DNA from 3 places in the Lelliottia amnigena genome. Region 1 is predicted to be linked to each of the others. Evidence: predicted binding sites of a transcription regulator. Region 1 holds the regulator's gene; each other region holds the start of a gene.
What was found. The regulator LexA, encoded in region 1, represses DNA repair genes until DNA is damaged. The targets are predictions, from matches to a motif close to TNCTGTATGTACATACAGNA.
Positions count from the first base shown of each region.

Region 2: a site for LexA is predicted at 3,669-3,688, ahead of sulA (SOS-induced cell division inhibitor SulA). Genes of this name have one in related genera too.
Region 3: a site for LexA is predicted at 2,842-2,861, ahead of uvrB (excinuclease ABC subunit UvrB). Genes of this name have one in related genera too.

Region 1 covers NZ_CP077236.1:2,137,466-2,143,788, forward strand. Annotated here, with positions in the region: gene plsB (glycerol-3-phosphate 1-O-acyltransferase PlsB) at 1-584, opposite strand, end outside; gene I6L74_RS09990 (diacylglycerol kinase) at 739-1,107, shown strand; gene lexA (transcriptional repressor LexA) at 1,217-1,825, shown strand; gene dinF (MATE family efflux transporter DinF) at 1,892-3,211, shown strand; gene I6L74_RS10005 (CsbD family protein) at 3,357-3,566, shown strand; gene zur (zinc uptake transcriptional repressor Zur) at 3,651-4,166, opposite strand; gene I6L74_RS10015 (cupin domain-containing protein) at 4,283-4,771, shown strand; gene I6L74_RS10020 (conjugal transfer protein TraF) at 4,990-6,249, shown strand.
Region 2 covers NZ_CP077236.1:3,362,647-3,368,969, reverse strand. Annotated here, with positions in the region: gene helD (DNA helicase IV) at 1-156, opposite strand, end outside; gene I6L74_RS15705 (YccF domain-containing protein) at 280-726, shown strand; gene yccS (YccS family putative transporter) at 746-2,908, shown strand; gene I6L74_RS15695 (TfoX/Sxy family DNA transformation protein) at 2,865-3,491, opposite strand; gene sulA (SOS-induced cell division inhibitor SulA) at 3,709-4,218, shown strand; gene ompA (porin OmpA) at 4,575-5,630, shown strand; gene matP (macrodomain Ter protein MatP) at 5,695-6,147, opposite strand.
Region 3 covers NZ_CP077236.1:3,136,559-3,142,881, forward strand. Annotated here, with positions in the region: gene bioF (8-amino-7-oxononanoate synthase) at 1-66, shown strand, start outside; gene bioC (malonyl-ACP O-methyltransferase BioC) at 53-808, shown strand; gene bioD (dethiobiotin synthase) at 801-1,502, shown strand; gene I6L74_RS14695 (ABC transporter ATP-binding protein) at 1,465-2,187, opposite strand; gene uvrB (excinuclease ABC subunit UvrB) at 2,937-4,958, shown strand; gene yvcK (uridine diphosphate-N-acetylglucosamine-binding protein YvcK) at 5,220-6,128, opposite strand.

The sequences.
Region 1 (6,323 bases):
CGTGCAACGCGTGCCAGTTTTTGGGCAATGATTTTATCGGTGCCATGCTCATCCGCCATGCGTCGTAACGACACAGACGGCGAGAAACGAACAAAACTATCGCGGCCCAACCATGACACGGCAAAGAATTTTTGCACGCCGTTAAGCATGCGCAATGGTGGATTCTCGTCGCCTTTTTGACGCCCTGGACGACGACCAAACATGATCGACACTGGCACCATCTGGACATCCAGATCGGGGTTACTGCGGTGCAGATCAAGATAGTCGTGGAACAGTTTGATCGACTCTTCTTTCGGCGTGTAATAGGTAAACACGCGCGGCCCGCCGTGGATAAACACATAGCGAGGAAGGAGAGTGCCGTCGATTTCCAGGGGTTCCAAAGGATCCGGTAAATCGTGCGCCAGACATTGGGCGCGCAGCGTCAGTAAGTCTGCCTTCGAGTTATAAGGCAAAACGTACATAATAGGACGCGAGGTATCGAGCCCTAATTCCAGCGCAGGTTCCGCCGGGATAGACTTACTTTTTACCAGTACGCTTAATGGTAAATTAAGTAATTTGTAGTAAATTCGTGGCCAGCCGGACATAAACGATGTAAAGCCTCTGGTTAATAATGCAATTGCGGCGCAAGGATAACAGAAAGCGCGCAAGATTTCTGTTGTTACCCGTCATACTTCAGGCTGCTGCGAAACCCGCTGCAGCCCTTGTTACTGACGTCAAATCTAATAAAAGGTTCTTTTAATGGCCAATAATACCACTGGGTTTACCCGAATCATCAAAGCAGCCGGATATTCATGGAAAGGTTTCCGCGCAGCATGGATAAATGAAGCCGCCTTCCGGCAAGAAGGCGTTGCCGCCATTATTGCCGTGATTATTGCGTGCTTCCTTGATGTCGATGCTATCACCCGTGTACTTCTCATCAGCTCCGTGCTTTTGGTGATGATAGTGGAAATTCTCAACAGTGCTATCGAAGCCGTTGTTGACCGTATTGGTTCTGATTTCCACGAGCTTTCTGGTCGTGCGAAAGACATGGGCTCTGCCGCTGTACTGCTGGCGATTATCATCGCTGTCATTACCTGGGTCACTCTCCTTTGGTCACATTTTCGATAAGCTTTCAGGAATCGAATAAGTCTCTGGTTTTTTGTGCAGTTTTTGATTCCAAATTCGCCTTTGACTGTATATACTCACAGCATAACTGTATATACACCCAGGGGGCGGAATGAAAGCGTTAACGGCCAGACAGCAAGAGGTGTTTGATCTCATCAGGGATCACATCAGCCAGACGGGAATGCCACCCACGCGTGCGGAAATCGCTCAGCGCCTGGGCTTCCGTTCACCAAACGCCGCTGAAGAGCATCTTAAAGCGCTGGCACGTAAAGGTGTTCTTGAGATTGTTTCGGGCGCGTCACGCGGTATCCGCTTACTGGTGGAAGAAGAAACGGGCATCCCTCTTATCGGTCGCGTTGCGGCGGGTGAGCCGTTGCTGGCACAGCAGCACATTGAAGGCCACTATCAGGTCGATCCGGGTATGTTCAAGCCGAGCGCAGATTTCTTACTGCGTGTTAGCGGTATGTCAATGAAAGATATCGGTATTCTTGACGGTGATCTGTTGGCTGTTCATAAAACTCAGGATGTGCGCAACGGACAGGTTGTGGTTGCGCGTATTGACGACGAAGTGACGGTTAAGCGCCTGAAAAAACAGGGCAACACTGTGCAACTTCTGCCTGAAAACAGCGAGTTTTCTCCAATTGTGGTGGATCTGCGCGAGCAAACCTTCTCTATTGAAGGACTGGCGGTTGGCGTTATCCGCAACGGTGAATGGCTGTAATTTCTCTCTGACAGGCTGCGCCATCCGCGCAGCCTGACTGTCCTATCTCGCTTCCGGTAATTTCCTATGTCGCTGCTGACAACTTCAGACAAGGCATTATGGCGTCTTGCGCTGCCAATGATTTTTTCCAATATCACCGTTCCTTTGCTTGGACTGGTGGATACGGCCGTTATTGGACATCTGGATTCTCCTGTTTATTTAGGTGGCATCGCGATTGGCGCGATGGCGACCAGCTTCCTCTTTATGCTGCTCCTGTTTTTGCGCATGAGCACAACCGGACTGACAGCCCAGGCCTTTGGCGCGAAAGATCCCGTTCGCCTTGGGCGGGCGCTGGTTCAGCCGCTGATCCTGGCATTAGGTGCCGGGCTGCTGATTGTCGTAGTGCGTGCGCCTCTCATCGATCTGGCGCTGCATATCGCCGGCGGCAGCGAGGCTGTGCTGGAACAGGCGCGCCGTTTTCTGGAAATTCGCTGGCTCAGCGCCCCTGCATCGCTCGCTAACCTCGTGCTGCTTGGCTGGTTGCTCGGCGTGCAATATGTTCGTGCCCCGGTCATTTTGCTGGTGGTGGGGAATATCCTGAATATCGTTCTCGATCTGTGGCTGGTGATGGGTTTGCATATGAATGTGCAGGGCGCCGCACTGGCAACCGTCATCGCGGAATATGCCACCTTCTTTATCGGCTTATGGATGGTGAAACGCGTGCTGGTGATGCGTGGCGTCACGCTCGCGATGCTGAAAAATGCCTGGCGGGGCAATATGCGCAAGCTGCTGGCGCTGAACCGCGACATCATGTTGCGCTCTTTATTGCTCCAGCTATGCTTCGGTGCGATGACGGTATTAGGCGCGCGTCTTGGGCCTGAGATCGTTGCGGTCAACGCGGTGCTAATGACGCTGCTGACATTTACCGCCTACGCGCTGGATGGTTTTGCCTATGCCGTTGAAGCGCACTCCGGTCAGGCTTACGGTGCGCGACAGGCCGGGAAATTACAGGAGGTCTGGCGAGCCGCCTGCCGCCAGTCCGGGCTGGTCGCGCTGATGTTTGCGCTGATTTATGCTCTTTTTGGCGGGCATATCGTCGCACTACTGACGTCATTACCTGAACTACGTGAGCTGGCACGGCACTACATTTTCTGGCAAGTGGTGTTACCGGTGGTGGGTGTCTGGTGCTATTTGCTGGATGGCATGTTTATTGGCGCAACACGGGGTGCAGAAATGCGCAATAGCATGGCGGTAGCCGCGGCGGGTTTCGGTTTGACCTTGCTTACCGTTCCCTACCTGGGAAACCAGGGTTTGTGGCTGGCACTCGCTGTCTTTCTTGCTCTGCGAGGCCTCTCGCTGTGGGTTATCTGGCGACGTCACTGGCGCGAAAACAGCTGGTTCTCGTAGCGGCTTCTTTTGTCCAGATGGTTAAAGATTCTGAATATCGAAACGACTGCCGAATCCTTGTCTACAATTATTATCACGTCCAGCAGGAAATGAACGTAACGGACGATACAAATTTACGTGATAACCGAACGATGAGGACATGATTATGAATAAAGACGAAATCGGCGGTAACTGGAAACAGTTTAAAGGTAAAGCGAAAGAGCAGTGGGGTAAGCTGACTGACGATGATATGACCATCATTGAAGGTAAGCGTGACCAGCTGGTCGGTAAAATTCAGGAACGTTACGGTTACCAGAAAGATCAGGCCGAGAAAGAGGTCGGTGACTGGGAAAAACGTCACGATTATCGCTGGTAGGCAATTCCGTAGCGAAAAGTTCTACCCGAAAGTACAAGGACGTACTATCCCTGAGGGCGGCTTAATGGCCGCCCGCTTTGCGTTTTAGCGCGGCTTCTTTTTCACATGAATGGAGTGATCGTGCTGACACGCATCCTGATGGCTACACGCTTCTACTTCCACACAGGCTGAACACAGGCCATGTGCTTCAATCACATTATGACGTAGCGCGAAGCCCATTTTTGCTGCCAGCGTATGCATAATGTCTTCAACCCCTTCCGCCGCTTTTTCCTTCACTGCACCACATCGATCGCAGATGAACATCGCAGAGGTGTGCGTCGGTTGATCGAACAAATGGCAAAGCACATAGCTATTTGTTGATTCCACTTTATGCACAAAGCCTTGTTCCAACAGGAAATCAAGCGCCCGGTAAACCGTAGGCGGTTTAGCCTGCGGCTCGTTAACACGCAGCAGATCAAGCAAATCGTAGGCGCTGATCGCGTTTTGTTGCAGGCTCATCAAACGCAAAACTTCAAGGCGCTGCGGGGTCAGGCGCACATTGCGTTGCGCACAGAGCTTTTCAGCTTGCACGAGCAGCTCCTGCGTTGTGGTCTTATCCATTTGCACCTCGAATAGTAGTCGGCCGGAAAACCCTCACTTTATCATGTTCTGTCAAAAACGCCGAGATCCCACGCGGTGTGCTATACCTGACGCAACGCAACATGGGGAGATAAACAATGAAAAGACCTGACTGCATTCAACACTGGCGTGACGTCGAGGGGGCTGACGATTCAACGTACCCGGACAGTGACGAACGCTTTGCGATTGGTGCGCCGTTGGCGCGCAAACTGGGGCTGGGGCGTCTTGGGATCCATCATGAGCGTTTACCGCCGGGGCGTCGCACGTCCTATCCGCATGCAGAAAGTGACGAGGAAGAGTTTATCCATGTTATTGAGGGGCATCCGGAGGCGTGGATCAACGGTTATTTGTGGAAGCTGGAGCCAGGGGATAGCGTCGGTTTCCCTGCCGGGACGGGCGTGTGTCACACCTTTATCAACAACACCGACGAGGATGTACGGCTGCTGGTGGTAGGGGAAGCGAACAAAAAACACAATCGTATCTATTACCCGTTAAATCCGATGTATGCCGCCACACGCGAAGACCGCTGGGTCGACCATCCCCCGCAGTTTTTTGGGCCCCACGACGGAAAACCTGGGCGAAAATAATATCCTCTTCTATAAATATTGAGGGCCGTCACAAATACAATAGGCCAGTTGGGTGATTTAACTTAAGGAAATGGCAGGTCTTTTGGTTCTTATTCACAGCAATAGTTCGCTCCCGTATGGGCGTAAATAGCGGGGGTTGTTTAATAACACTATAAGACGGGCATACTGTGAAAAAAACTTTTAAATTTTCAGTGGTTAGCATCGCTGTTTCTCTGCTGATGGCAAATCAGGCGGGAGCAGCCAATACCTGGACGGAAGCGCGTAGCGACGCAATGGGTGGTACGGGCGTGGCGGCGGGCAATTATGGCAGCGGGGTATTAATCAACCCAGCGCTGTTGGCCAAAGCCAAACCGGATGATGACATTACCGTCATTTTACCGTCCGTTGGCGCCAGAATTACGGATAAAGATAATCTTCAGGATCAAATCGACGACATCAGTGACAAAGTCGACCGCTACAGTGATGTCGTGGACAGCCTGACGGCAGCAGAGATCATCGCTAACCCATTAGGGTCTGTTAATCAGTTCCAGGGTGCGGCTAAAGATCTCGCTGATGAACTCAGTAGTCTGAAAGGCAAAACGGCGCGTGCAAATGCGGGCGCGGGTATTGCGGTCAGTATTCCTAATAACGTGCTCTCGGTGGCCTTCGTGGCGAAAGGCAACGCGCACGCTCGCGTAAGCTCTTCTATCGATCAGCAAGATATTGATTATCTGCGCAGCATCCAGAACAGCAAAATTGTCGCGGGTGGCGTTGCGCTGGACGCCGCATTAAACGGCACCGATCAAATTACCAAAAACCTCAACTCCACGGCATCTGGCCGAGCAGCCATTGTCTCTGACTACGGTGTTGCGGTTGCCCGCCAGTTTGATATTGCGGATATCCCGGTGTCCGTGGGTATCACACCAAAACTGCAGAAAACCTGGCTCTACAACTACACCACCTCCATTTACGACTACGACAGTAACGACTGGAACAGCAGCCGTTACCGTACGGATGATACCGGCTTTAACGTGGACGCCGGTGTGACCGCTGATTTTGGTGAAAACTGGACGGTAGGCTTGAGCGGGCAGAACCTAATGTCTCGTGATATTGATACCAAAGACATCCGTATCCGTAATGGTCGTACGGGCGAAGTGGTGAACTATAAAGATACTTACCAGATTCGTCCGTTGGTGACCGCAGGCGTGGCGTGGCACACCGATCTGCTGACCTTAACGGCTGACGGCGACCTCACCGAAACCAAAGGCTTCAAAAGTGAAGAAAACTCACAGTATGTCGGCGTAGGTGCGGAAGTCACCCCGCTGAGCTGGCTGGCAGTCCGTGCCGGTTATCGTGCGGATGTGAAGGGGAACGATAGCAACGTGTTCACCGGCGGTGTCGGCTTTGCACCGTTCAACACCGTCCATGTGGATCTGATGGGCCTGTATGGCGAAGACGAAACCTGGGGCGCGGGCGCGCAGTTAAGCGTGACGTTCTAAGGCGATCCGGAGGCCATGCGCCTCCGGTTTTCTTTGTGCTATAGTAGCGCCCCTTTTCCAGCAGATGCCTAAAA
Region 2 (6,323 bases), 1.2 Mb from region 1:
CAGACCACGCTTGCAATGAATAGCCAGTAGCTGATTAAAAGGAATGAGATATTCGTGGCGCTCGCCCGAGACTTTTACACCGGCGTTGAGCAGGACAACTTTATCGTAGGGATGTTGCGCCAGGCGTTTGCCTAATGATGTTGCTTTTAGTTCCATGTCCAGCCTGATCCACGCAGTGATAGTTTACGCATTAGTTTACCTGCCAGTTTTCAGGTGCTCCAGCCTAAAAAAACGTTACAATCATCAGGCTTTAATTTTATCGAAAAGAAGTGAGGGTTTATGCGTACCGTTCTGAATATTTTGAACTTTGTCCTTGGCGGTTTTGCCACGACTCTTTCCTGGCTTTTTGCCACGCTAGTCAGCATTGTGCTTATTTTTACACTTCCGTTAACGCGCTCGTGCTGGGAAATCACCAAACTGTCGTTTGTGCCTTACGGCAATGAAGCCATTCATGTTGATGAGCTCGAACCCGGCAACAAAAATATCCTGATGAATACCGGTGGGACATTGCTGAATATTTTATGGCTGATCTTCTTTGGCTGGTGGTTGTGCCTGATGCACATCGCCGTAGGTATTACACAGTGTATTACGATTATCGGTATCCCGGTTGGGATTGCCAACTTCAAGATTGCCGCTATCGCTCTGTGGCCTGTTGGTCGACGCGTAGTGGCCGTAGAAGTTGCCCAGGCTGCGCGTGAATCCAATGCCCGCCGTCGTTTTCAGTAAATAAGGATACGCCGCCCACATGCTAAGCCCATTGCTTCGCAGATACACATGGAACAGTGCCTGGCTCTATAACGCCAGGATTTTTATCGCGCTTTGCGGTGCGGCGGCGCTGCCGTGGTGGCTCGGCGACGTTAAGCTCACCATCCCGCTGACGCTCGGCGTCGTTGCAGGTGCACTTGCCGATCTTGATGATCGTCTGGTTGGGCGCTTGCGAAACCTCGTGATTACCCTGGTGTGCTTTTTTATTGCCTCCGCGTCGGTCGAGCTGCTTTTCCCATGGCCCTGGTTATTCGCCCTCGGGTTGATGATTTCCACCACCGGGTTTATTTTGCTGGGGGGGCTTGGGCAGCGCTATGCGACCATTGCGTTTGGCGCGCTGCTGATCGCGATTTACACCATGTTAGGCATATCGCTATATGACCAGTGGTATCAGCAGCCACTCCTGCTGTTAATGGGGGCCATCTGGTATAACGTGCTCACGCTGACCGGGCATCTCCTGTTCCCGATTCGCCCGTTGCAGGACAATCTCGCCCGGAGTTACGAACAGCTGGCGCACTATCTGGAACTCAAATCCCGACTTTTCGATCCTGATATAGAAGAAGAGAGTCAGTCGCCGCTATACGATCTCGCGCTGGCAAACGGAGAGCTTGTCGCCACGCTTAACCAAACCAAAGTTTCATTACTTACCCGCTTACGTGGCGATCGCGGTCAGCGCGGAACACAGCAAACACTGCACTACTACTTTGTCGCTCAGGATATTCATGAGCGTGCCAGCTCATCACATATTCAATACGCTGCACTGCGCGAGAAGTTTCGTTACAGCGACGTTATGTTCCGCTTCCAGCGACTTCTTTCGATGCAATCTCAGGCTTGTCAGCAACTGGCTCGTTCCATTTTGCTGCGAACGCCGTATCAGCACGATCAGCGATTTGAGCGCGCTTTTACTCATCTCGACGCCGCTTTGGATCGCGTTCAGGCAAGCGGTACATCGCCAGATCAGATGAAAGCCCTCGGTTTTTTGCTTAACAATCTGCGGGCCATCGATGCGCAACTCGCGACAATCGAGTCGGAGCAGGCATTGGCGATGCCGGGTCATGACACTGAAAACCAACTTGCCGACGACGGGATGCACAGTGTTTCAGATATATGGCTGCGTTTGAGCCGCAACTTCACCCCCGAGTCAGCACTGTTTCGGCATGCAGTGCGGATGTCCGCCGTACTTTGCACGGGTTACGCATTTATCCAAATAACGGGCTTACAACATGGTTACTGGATTCTGTTGACTAGCCTGTTTGTCTGTCAGCCCAATTATAATGCTACACGTCACCGGCTGGCGTTGAGAATCATCGGTACCCTTGTGGGTGTCGCCATTGGGCTTCCTGTGCTCTATTTTGTCCCCTCAATTGAAGGACAATTGATCCTTATTGTGATTACCGGCGTCCTGTTTTTCGCATTTCGTCACGTCCAGTATGCGCACGCCACGATGTTCATCACCCTGCTGGTTTTACTTTGCTTCAACCTGCTAGGCGAAGGATTTGAAGTCGCTTTGCCACGCGTCATCGATACGCTAATTGGCTGCGCCATTGCCTGGGCAGCCGTGAGCTTTATCTGGCCTGACTGGCGTTTCAGGAACTTACCGCGCGCACTGGATCTCGCAATCAATGCGAACTGTCGCTATCTCGACGCGATTCTTGAGCAGTACCATCAGGGCCGCGACAACCGTCTGGCATACCGTATTGCCCGACGCGATGCTCATAACCGTGATGCGGAACTGGCATCGGTCGTCTCAAACATGTCAACGGAACCCCGTGCAACACCAGAAATTCGCGAGGTAGCCTTCCGACTTCTGTGTCTTAATCACACCTTTACCAGCTATATTTCAACCTTGGGTGCACATCGCGAGCAATTAACCAACCCCAATATTCTCGCCTTGTTGGATGACACTGTATGTTACGTTGACGATGCGCTTCATCATCGACCCGCTGATGAGCCACGCGTACAAATGGCGATAGACGAACTCAGCCAGCGCATTGCGCATTTTGATCCCGGTACAGACAGCAAAGCTCCGCTTATCCTCCAGCAAACAGGTCTGCTTATTGCTCTTCTGCCCGAGATCTGCCGACTACAACAACAAATCGCTACTTCCCGGAATGATTATCAGACCTTACAGGAAGCGCATTAAACCACTCATTAAGCTCCCGACGCCTCGCTGTCGGGAGCGCCGCCTCATGTAACCCTTCAATTGCCCCCGCAAGTGCAAACAGGACCTTAATGCCAAGGTGTTTATTTTTGGCTCTGATCTTCAGCCAACTCTCTTCGGCACCAAGTGTACGGAGCATAATTTCACTGGTAATACCCGCTTCGTAGAGGAGAACTTCAATCGGAAAAGTCAGGTTGGGCAAATCTTTTAGCCTGCGCCGATTATCCCGCTCGACACGTTCCTGTCGTGCTGCTTTTAATGCAAAGCTGGAAAGTTGCAGGAGCTTTTCCCGATCTTGCCAAAGTCCGTCGTCCACACGGTAATAATTCAACAGAACAGGCCTGCCACGTTTTACCAATTCCAGATAGGTCGGATTATGTTTTACACAGTACTGCGCACTCTCTTCACACGCTCGCAGATACAGTTCGCCCTCAGACACCATGGCAAACACAGCCTCATTTACCGCCAACGTATAGCCACCAAAAAGTGCCCTATGATGGATATCACCCAAAGATGAGAGGTATTCCTGGGATTTATAGATCCGTTCGTATGATATCTTTTTCATGATATTATCCTTTAAAATCATGCAGTAACAACGCTATTAATTACTATCGGATCCGCTAGCAGAAAAATAGGCAACTTATTGTCACTCGGCAAGATGAATTTACGATATTGGCCGATCTCGAACGAAATTTGCGAGGCGCTTTCCGAAATTGAGGTTGATCTTTAGTCATACAGGGGTTACTGTATATTCATACAGTAACTACAGAGCTGGAATGATTATGCACACTTCAAGCTATGCAAATCGCTCAACATCTTTTTCTCCATCCAAGGGCAATGACACGCAAAATACTTTCGGGCGTGTTTCGACCGGGATGATAAGCGAAGTGGTTTATCGTGAAGACCAGCCCTTGATGACACAGTTGCTGTTGTTGCCGCTATTACAGCAACTCGGTCAGCAGTCACGCTGGCAGCTGTGGTTAACGCCAAAGCAAAAATTGAGTCGCGAATGGGTCCAATCTGCTGGATTACCGCTCGCAAAAGTGATGCAGATTAGCCAACTGGCCCCCTGCCATACGGTAGATTCAATGATTCGAGCATTGCGCACCGGGAATTACAGCGTGGTGATTGGCTGGCTATCAGAAGAATTAACGGAAGATGAACATTATCGTTTAGTGGAAGCCGCCGAAGAAGGTAACGCGATCGGCTTAATAATGCGTCCGATTCATCCCGATTCTCTCGGCAGAGGACACCTTTCTGGGCTAAAAATTCACTCTAATTTGTATCATTAAGTAAATTTAAGATTTTTCCTGGAACTTTTTTTGACAGTTGGACAGCCGATTGGTTCCATAAGAAAAAACTTCGTCAAAGCCTGTCTGGCGCGGTTTCCCTTAATTTTACAGCATAAAATCCGCATTCAAAATGTTAAATATTGTGTATACGGAGCTTTTTTTTTCATATGCCTGACGGAGTTCACACTTGTAAGTTTTGAACTACGTTGTAGACTTTACATCGCCAGGGGTGCTCGGTCTAAGCCGAAGATATCGGTAGAGTTACTAGTTTGAGCTCGCCCCCCGGTGAAGGATTTAACCGTGATTTCTCGACGAGATCTTCATGGCGATTTTTGGATGATAACGAGGCGCAAAAAATGAAAAAGACAGCTATCGCGATTGCAGTGGCACTGGCTGGCTTCGCTACCGTAGCGCAGGCCGCTCCGAAAGATAATACCTGGTATGCAGGTGGCAAACTGGGCTGGTCTCAGTTCCACGACACTGGCTGGTACAACAGCTCCCTGAACAACGATGGCCCAACTCACGAAAGCCAGCTCGGTGCAGGTGCGTTTGGTGGCTATCAGGTTAACCCGTATGTTGGTTTTGAAATGGGTTACGACTGGTTAGGTCGTATGCCATACAAAGGCGACACCGTTAACGGCGCATTCAAAGCTCAAGGCGTACAGCTGACCGCTAAACTGGGTTACCCAGTGACTGACGATCTAGACGTGTACACCCGTCTGGGCGGCATGGTATGGCGCGCTGACTCCAGCAACAGCGAACGTGGCGACGACCATGACACTGGCGTATCTCCAGTATTCGCTGGTGGCGTAGAGTGGGCAATGACCCGCGATATCGCTACCCGTCTGGAATACCAGTGGGTTAACAACATCGGCGACGGCAACACCGTTGGTGTTCGTCCTGACAACGGCATGCTGAGCGTAGGTGTTTCCTACCGTTTCGGCCAGCAGGAAGAAGCAGCGCCAATCGTTGCTCCAGCTCCGGCACCAGCTCCAGAAGTACAGACCAAGCACTTCACTCTGAAGTCTGACGTTCTGTTCAACTTCAACAAAGCAACTCTGAAACCAGAAGGTCAACAGGCACTGGATCAGCTGTACACTCAGCTGAGCAATCTGGATCCTAAAGACGGTTCTGTAGTGGTTCTGGGCTTCACCGACCGTATCGGTTCTGACGCTTACAACCAGGGTCTGTCCGAGAAACGTGCACAGTCTGTTGTTGATTACCTCGTGTCTAAAGGTATCCCAGCTAACAAGATCTCTCCACGTGGTATGGGCGAATCTAACCCAGTGACCGGCACTACCTGTGACAACGTGAAACCTCGCGCTGCACTGATCGACTGCCTGGCACCAGATCGTCGCGTAGAGATCGAAGTTAAAGGTATCAAAGACGTTGTAACTCAGCCAGCGGCATAAGTTATCGTCTTATAAAAAAACCCCGCCATGCGGGGTTTTTTATTATCTAACGAAACGTGATTTACTATTTTTTTCCAAGCATCGCCTGAAGATCGTTTTTCAACGTAGACATCTGGTTGGCATATTTCTCTTTATGCTCAGCATCTTCAATCAACTGTACGACCGTCTCAGAAAGCGTTTTACTCCGACGTTGAGCAAGCCCGGCTAATCGTTGCCAGACCATGAACTCAAGATCGATTGATTTCTTACGCGTGTGCTGATGCTCGGCGTTAAAGTGCCGTTTGCGGCGAGCGCGGATGGTCTGCTTCATACGGTTCACTAACGCGGGATTAATATGCTTCTCTATCCAGCTATTAACATGTACCGGTTCGTTTTCGAGTGTCAGTAATAAATCCACCGCTTCTTTTGCAGCACTGGCTTCGATGTAGCAGGTGATCAGCTCCCCTTCACGGTGCTTTTTGACCAGGTACTTCCATTTCCAGCCGCTTTCGAGATTTTCCAGTTGTTGATATTTCATTGCGATCTCAGTGTTACCTCGTAACTCTGTTCAGAATATCAGTTTTTTGACAATCTGCTGAAAAGAAATCATTTCCTGTGAGCTGTTACGCCGCATTCACTACCTGATTTTCCTAATCCCGGTTGGGCAGAGACCGATGCTTACGGTATACTCCACGGTTTTACATCTAACTAAAA
Region 3 (6,323 bases), 1.0 Mb from region 1:
CTGACGGCCGCGCACCAGACGCAGGACATCGATAACGTGCTGGAGGCGCTGTATGCCGCAGGTTAATAAGCAGGCCATCGCGTCCGCCTTTGGCCGGGCGGCGCGGTGCTATTCTCAACACGATGAACTCCAGCGCCAGAGCGCGCAGGGGCTGTACGCGTTTCTCGGTGATAAACGCTTTAATGCGGTGCTGGATGCCGGTTGCGGACCGGGGGCAAACAGCCGCGTCTGGCGGGAAAGAGGCTGTCACGTCACGGCACTCGACCTCTCGCCGCAGATGATCGAACAGGCCCGCTATCAGCAGGCAGCGGACGATTATCGGGTGGGGGATATTGAATCCATGGCCTTGCCTGACGCGCAGTTTGACCTGGTCTGGAGCCACCTGGCCGTGCAATGGTGCGCCAGTCTCTCGCAAGCGCTGCGGGAGCTGTATCGGGTCACGCGTCCTGGCGGTACGCTGGCCTTTACCACGCTGCTGGCACACTCGCTGCCGGAACTCAATCAGGCGTGGCAGGCCGTGGATGAACGGCCTCATGCCAACCGGTTCTTGCCCGAGGCAGAGGTGATTTCTGCCATGCGGGGCTGGCGATATCGCGCGACCACGCAGACGGTGACGCTGACGTTTGTGGATGCGCTCAGCGCCATGCGTTCCCTGAAGGGCATTGGCGCCACGCATTTGCATGACGGGCGCGGGCGCAAACCGCTGACGCGCGGCGAGCTCCAGCGGCTGGAGTTAGCCTGGCCGCAGCAGCGGGGTGAATTCCCGCTCTCTTATCAACTTTTCCATGGAATTATCGAACGTGATTGAACGCTATTTTGTCACCGGGACCGACACCGAAGTGGGGAAAACCGTGGCCAGCAGTGCATTACTGCAGGCCGCGCGTTTACAGGGATTCAAAACCGTCGGATATAAACCGGTCGCCTCTGGTAGCGAGATGACGGCAGAAGGGCTGCGCAACACTGACGCGTTAGCGCTACAACGAAACAGCAGCGTGGCGCTGTCATATCAGGCGGTGAATCCCTACACCTTTGCGGAACCGACCTCGCCACACATTGTGAGCCATGATGAGCAGCGCCCAATCTCTTTTTCTGTGCTCTCTGCGGGCCTTCGGGCGCTGGAGGAGCAGGCTGAATGGGTGCTGGTTGAAGGGGCGGGTGGCTGGTTTACCCCGCTCAGTGATGACCTGACTTTTGCCGACTGGGTGGCGGGCGAACAATTGCCGGTTATTCTGGTCGTTGGTATCAAACTGGGCTGTATTAACCATGCGATGCTCACCGCATTAGCGGTAAAACAGTCAGGCCTGCGTCTCGCAGGCTGGATAGCCAACGATGTGGTTGCGCCGGGAAAACGCCATCATGAGTATCTGGCGACGCTTAAACACCGGATTCATGCGCCCTTTCTCGGCGAAATCCCGTGGCTTGCCGACGGGGCAGAAAACGCGGAAACCGGACACTATCTCGATCTCAGCGCCTTGCATCCAGCGTCATCCAGTGGGCAATAAGTTCGTCATTGAGCTCATTAACGTGGCCTTGCGCCACGTTACGTCCGCGGTACAGCATGCAAAAACGGTCGGCCACACGGCGGATAAACGACAGCTGCTGTTCCGCCAGTAAAACCGTCATGCCCAAATCTCGATTTAAACGCGCCAGAAGCAATCCCAGCCTGTGGGTAAATGTCAGGCTGGCACCGTGCATCGGTTCGTCCAGAATCAGCAGGCGAGGGCGGCTGACCAGCGCATTTGCCAGCGCCAGCTGATATTTGTCATCCGGAGACAATCCCATCGCACGGGCCTGTCGCAGCGGCCACAGCTGCGGCAACAGATCGTACATTTCGCTGCTGGCCGTCGCGTCGGATTTCCCCTGCGCGCGCATCGCGACATGCAAATTTTCTTCAACCGTGAGCTGCGAAAATATCCGTCTATCCTGCGTGACATACCCGATCCCCGGTAATTCGCTGTGCTCACGCGCAGCGCCCAACAAGTCCTGCGGTGGCGCGCCCGCTTCATGCCAGATAATAGAGCCGCTCTCCACCGGAAGTTGCCCGGTGATGCAGTTGATCAGAGTCGTTTTCCCCATGCCGGGCAACCCGACCACGCCTGTACACTTCCCTGGCGGCAAATCGAGATCTATGTTCCACAGCGTGTGTTCGCTCCCGTAAAACTGATTTATTGCGCGCAGACTCAGCATAATTCACTCCGTAAAAAACGCGTGGGCGAGATGTCATAATGATTCTGCAAAACCCTTGCCATATACGTAAAGTTAATCGAATAAGGTGTTTTTTTCGGATTATGTCACTGCTAATGTGATGTACAGGCGCGGAATTGCACATCTTCAGTGCTAACGACGCTGAGTCGTGGTGCAGCGAGGATCGAGGAAATGTGAGTAAGATCTCACCGGTCGTATATGATCTGCTCAACTGTTAATCATCGAAAAAGAGCTATAAATATTTTTTACGGACCGGCTTTTGGGAAAAACCGGGACTTTGCGGAGTGGCTGTCTACGTGGGCTGGAAGCAGTTATCCACTATTCCTGTGGATAACCATGTGCATTAGGGTTAGAAAACTTCAGGTAAGCGAGAGAATACGCGGCCTGCGGATGAATTGATGCGAAACGCGGCTTTAAGAAATATCCTCTATTAATTAATGTGTTAGACAAAAGCAATCACCGTAATGAAAGTGTCATCTGCGGCCATAAATCTGCCCTTACCCAGCTTGACAAATGTTAAAAATAGAAATGTTTTGGGGATAAGCCCTTCAGGCTAGTGTTTTATCGTGCCGTAGTCTGGATATTGACCACATTTTCGCTGATTCACCGGATGCAGTACCAAATATCGTTACATGCTACTGGATTTACATCCAGTATTTTTTACTGGCAAATTTGCCAGTCACGAGTAAAATTACTCACCTGCCGCTTTTATCGTCATCAGGTTGTTGCCCATGAGTAAAATGTTCAAATTGAATTCTGCCTTCCGTCCTTCTGGCGATCAGCCGGAGGCGATCCGTCGTCTGAAAGAGGGGCTGGAAGATGGGCTTGCACATCAAACGCTGCTGGGCGTAACCGGGTCGGGTAAAACATTTACCGTCGCCAACGTGATTGCCGATTTGCAGCGCCCCACGATGGTGCTGGCACCCAACAAAACGCTGGCGGCACAGCTTTATGGTGAGATGAAAGAGTTCTTCCCGGATAACGCCGTGGAATATTTCGTCTCCTACTACGATTATTATCAACCCGAAGCCTACGTCCCGAGCTCAGATACGTTTATCGAGAAAGACGCGTCTGTGAACGAGCATATCGAACAGATGCGTCTGTCGGCGACCAAGGCCTTGCTTGAGCGTCGAGACGTCATTGTGGTGGCCTCTGTGTCCGCTATTTACGGTCTGGGCGATCCCGATCTGTATCTGAAAATGATGTTGCACCTCACCAACGGGATGATCATCGATCAGCGCGCCATTTTGCGGCGTCTGGCCGAGCTGCAATATGCCCGTAACGATCAGGCGTTCCAGCGCGGGACGTTCCGCGTGCGGGGCGAAGTGATTGATATCTTCCCGGCGGAATCCGACGATCTGGCGTTACGCGTTGAGCTTTTTGATGAAGAAGTCGAACGGCTGTCGCTTTTTGATCCGCTGACCGGCCATATTGATTCAGTGATTCAGCGCTTCACCGTCTACCCCAAAACGCACTACGTCACCCCGCGCGAGCGCATTGTCCAGGCGATGGAAGACATCAAAGTCGAACTGGCCGAGCGACGAAAAGTGCTGCTGGAAAATAACAAACTGCTCGAAGAGCAGCGTTTGAGCCAGCGTACGCAGTTCGATCTGGAGATGATGAACGAGCTGGGCTACTGCTCGGGTATCGAAAACTACTCACGCTACCTTTCGGGCCGTGGTCCCGGTGAAGCGCCGCCGACGCTGTTTGATTATCTGCCTGCCGATGGGCTGCTGGTGGTGGACGAATCCCACGTAACCATTCCGCAAATCGGCGGCATGTACCGTGGCGACCGCGCGCGTAAAGAGACGCTGGTGGAATATGGCTTCCGTCTGCCGTCGGCGCTGGATAACCGTCCAATGAAGTTCGAAGAGTTCGAAGCGCTGGCCCCGCAGACCATCTATGTCTCTGCGACGCCCGGCAACTACGAGCTGGAAAAATCTGGCGAGGATGTGGTGGATCAGGTGGTGCGCCCGACCGGCCTGCTGGATCCCATTATCGAAGTGCGTCCTGTGGGCACTCAGGTGGACGATCTGCTTTCTGAAATCCGTGCGCGCGCGACGATCAACGAACGCGTGCTGGTCACCACGCTCACCAAGCGTATGGCGGAAGATCTGACCGAGTATCTTGAAGAGCACGGCGAGCGCGTGCGTTATCTGCACTCGGATATTGACACCGTCGAGCGTATGGAGATCATTCGCGATTTGCGCCTTGGCGAATTTGACGTGCTGGTCGGGATTAACTTGTTACGAGAAGGCCTGGATATGCCAGAGGTATCGCTGGTGGCGATTCTGGATGCCGATAAAGAGGGCTTCCTGCGCTCCGAGCGCTCGCTTATTCAGACCATTGGCCGTGCGGCGCGTAACATCAACGGTAAAGCCATTTTGTACGGCGATAAAATTACGGCGTCGATGGCGAAAGCGATTAGCGAAACGGAACGTCGCCGCGAGAAGCAGCACCAGTACAATCTGGATAACGGCATTGTGCCGCAGGGCTTGAACAAGAAAGTGGTGGATATACTGGCGCTCGGCCAGGGGCTGGCGAAAACCAAAGCCAAAGGCCGCGGCAAATCGCGCTCTCCGGTTGAGGCCGATCCGGTTGAACTGGTGCTGACGCCAAAAGCGCTGCAGCAGAAAATTCACGAACTGGAAGGGCAGATGATGCAGCACGCACAAAACCTGGAGTTCGAAGAAGCCGCGCAAATCCGCGATCAGCTTCATCAGCTGCGGGAGCTGTTTATCGCGGCGTCGTAGCTCAAAGCAAAATGGCAGCGCGTGGCTGCCATTTTTATTGCCAACTGAAAACCACGTCCTGTGGGCGTGGTCATCAACAGATTTTAGCTCTGCCTTATTGTCTTCGGATTTAAATCCAACAGGACTGGTAGAGACTTCTTTTTAAGGTTTGGGTACGCCCTTTTAGGGCGCAATGAATGCCGCCTTCTATGAAGGCGGATTTTTATTGTTACTTTGGGCTAAGAAGTCACCGCAAATTGATGATTTGCAAGATGATTCTCTCTAACCTAATTCCTGAATCGCTTTTTCCAGCGCCAGGCGCAGCAGATGGCGATCGTGGCGATACTTAATATCGCTCGCTTCCAGCGGCTCCTGCACCACGACGCGGCCTTCCATACCTGAAATATCCGCGCCGGGCCCTACGACGACACCGTCGATGATCTTCTTCCCGACATATTGTTCCATCAGGTGCAGTTTATCTGCCAGTGACAGGCTGGCGGCGGCAGGGCTCAGCTCGCGCCCCAGATTGCCGATATACACCATGGGCGCAGGGGTTCTGCGCAGCGCTTGTGCCAGCTCTTTTACCAGCAAAAGCGGCATCAGACTGGTGTAAAAGCTGCCAGGACCAATCAGGATCAGATCGGCCTCCGCAATGGCTTCGATCGCTTCACGCGTGGCGGGAACATTGGGATAGGTCATCAGCTCTTTTGGCGGCACCACAAGCTGATCGATATTCACCTCGCCGTAAACTTCATGGCCATCCATATCAATCGCCATCAAATCGACCGGTTGTTCTGACATTGGGATAAGGAATGCGTCGACTTTCAGCAGATTTCTGATCAAATTGATGGCCTCGAGAGGCCTTACGCTCAGGTGATCCAGCGCCTTTAACATCAGATTTCCGAGGTTATGCCCCGAAAGTTCACCGTTGCCGCTAAAACGATATTCAAACATCGCTGAAGCGACGCTTTGCTCGGTAATTAATTGATTAAGACAGTTGCGCATGTCGCCCCAGGCGATGCCGCCTTCAGCACGACGAATACGTCCCGTTGAACCGCCGTTATCGGTGGTTGTCACAATACCGGTCAGCCGGGAACCCAGCGACGATAACGATGACATAACGCGTCCCAGCCCGTGCCCTCCGCCGAGAGCAACGACACGGTCAAGATCCGCAAAAGTGCGATTGCGCATACAAATTCCTTATCCTGATGATCGCGTAACAGTAACCCAACTACCCCTAAAAGACGATGCCCTACGCTCGTCAAAATGACGTATATCAATGTGAAACGTTGCGTTTTACGTATCCTGTAGTGAAAGTGCACGATAATGACGCTATATATATAATTATACAGCGAAAGCAAAATGGCGGAAGTGCCATTTCCGCGC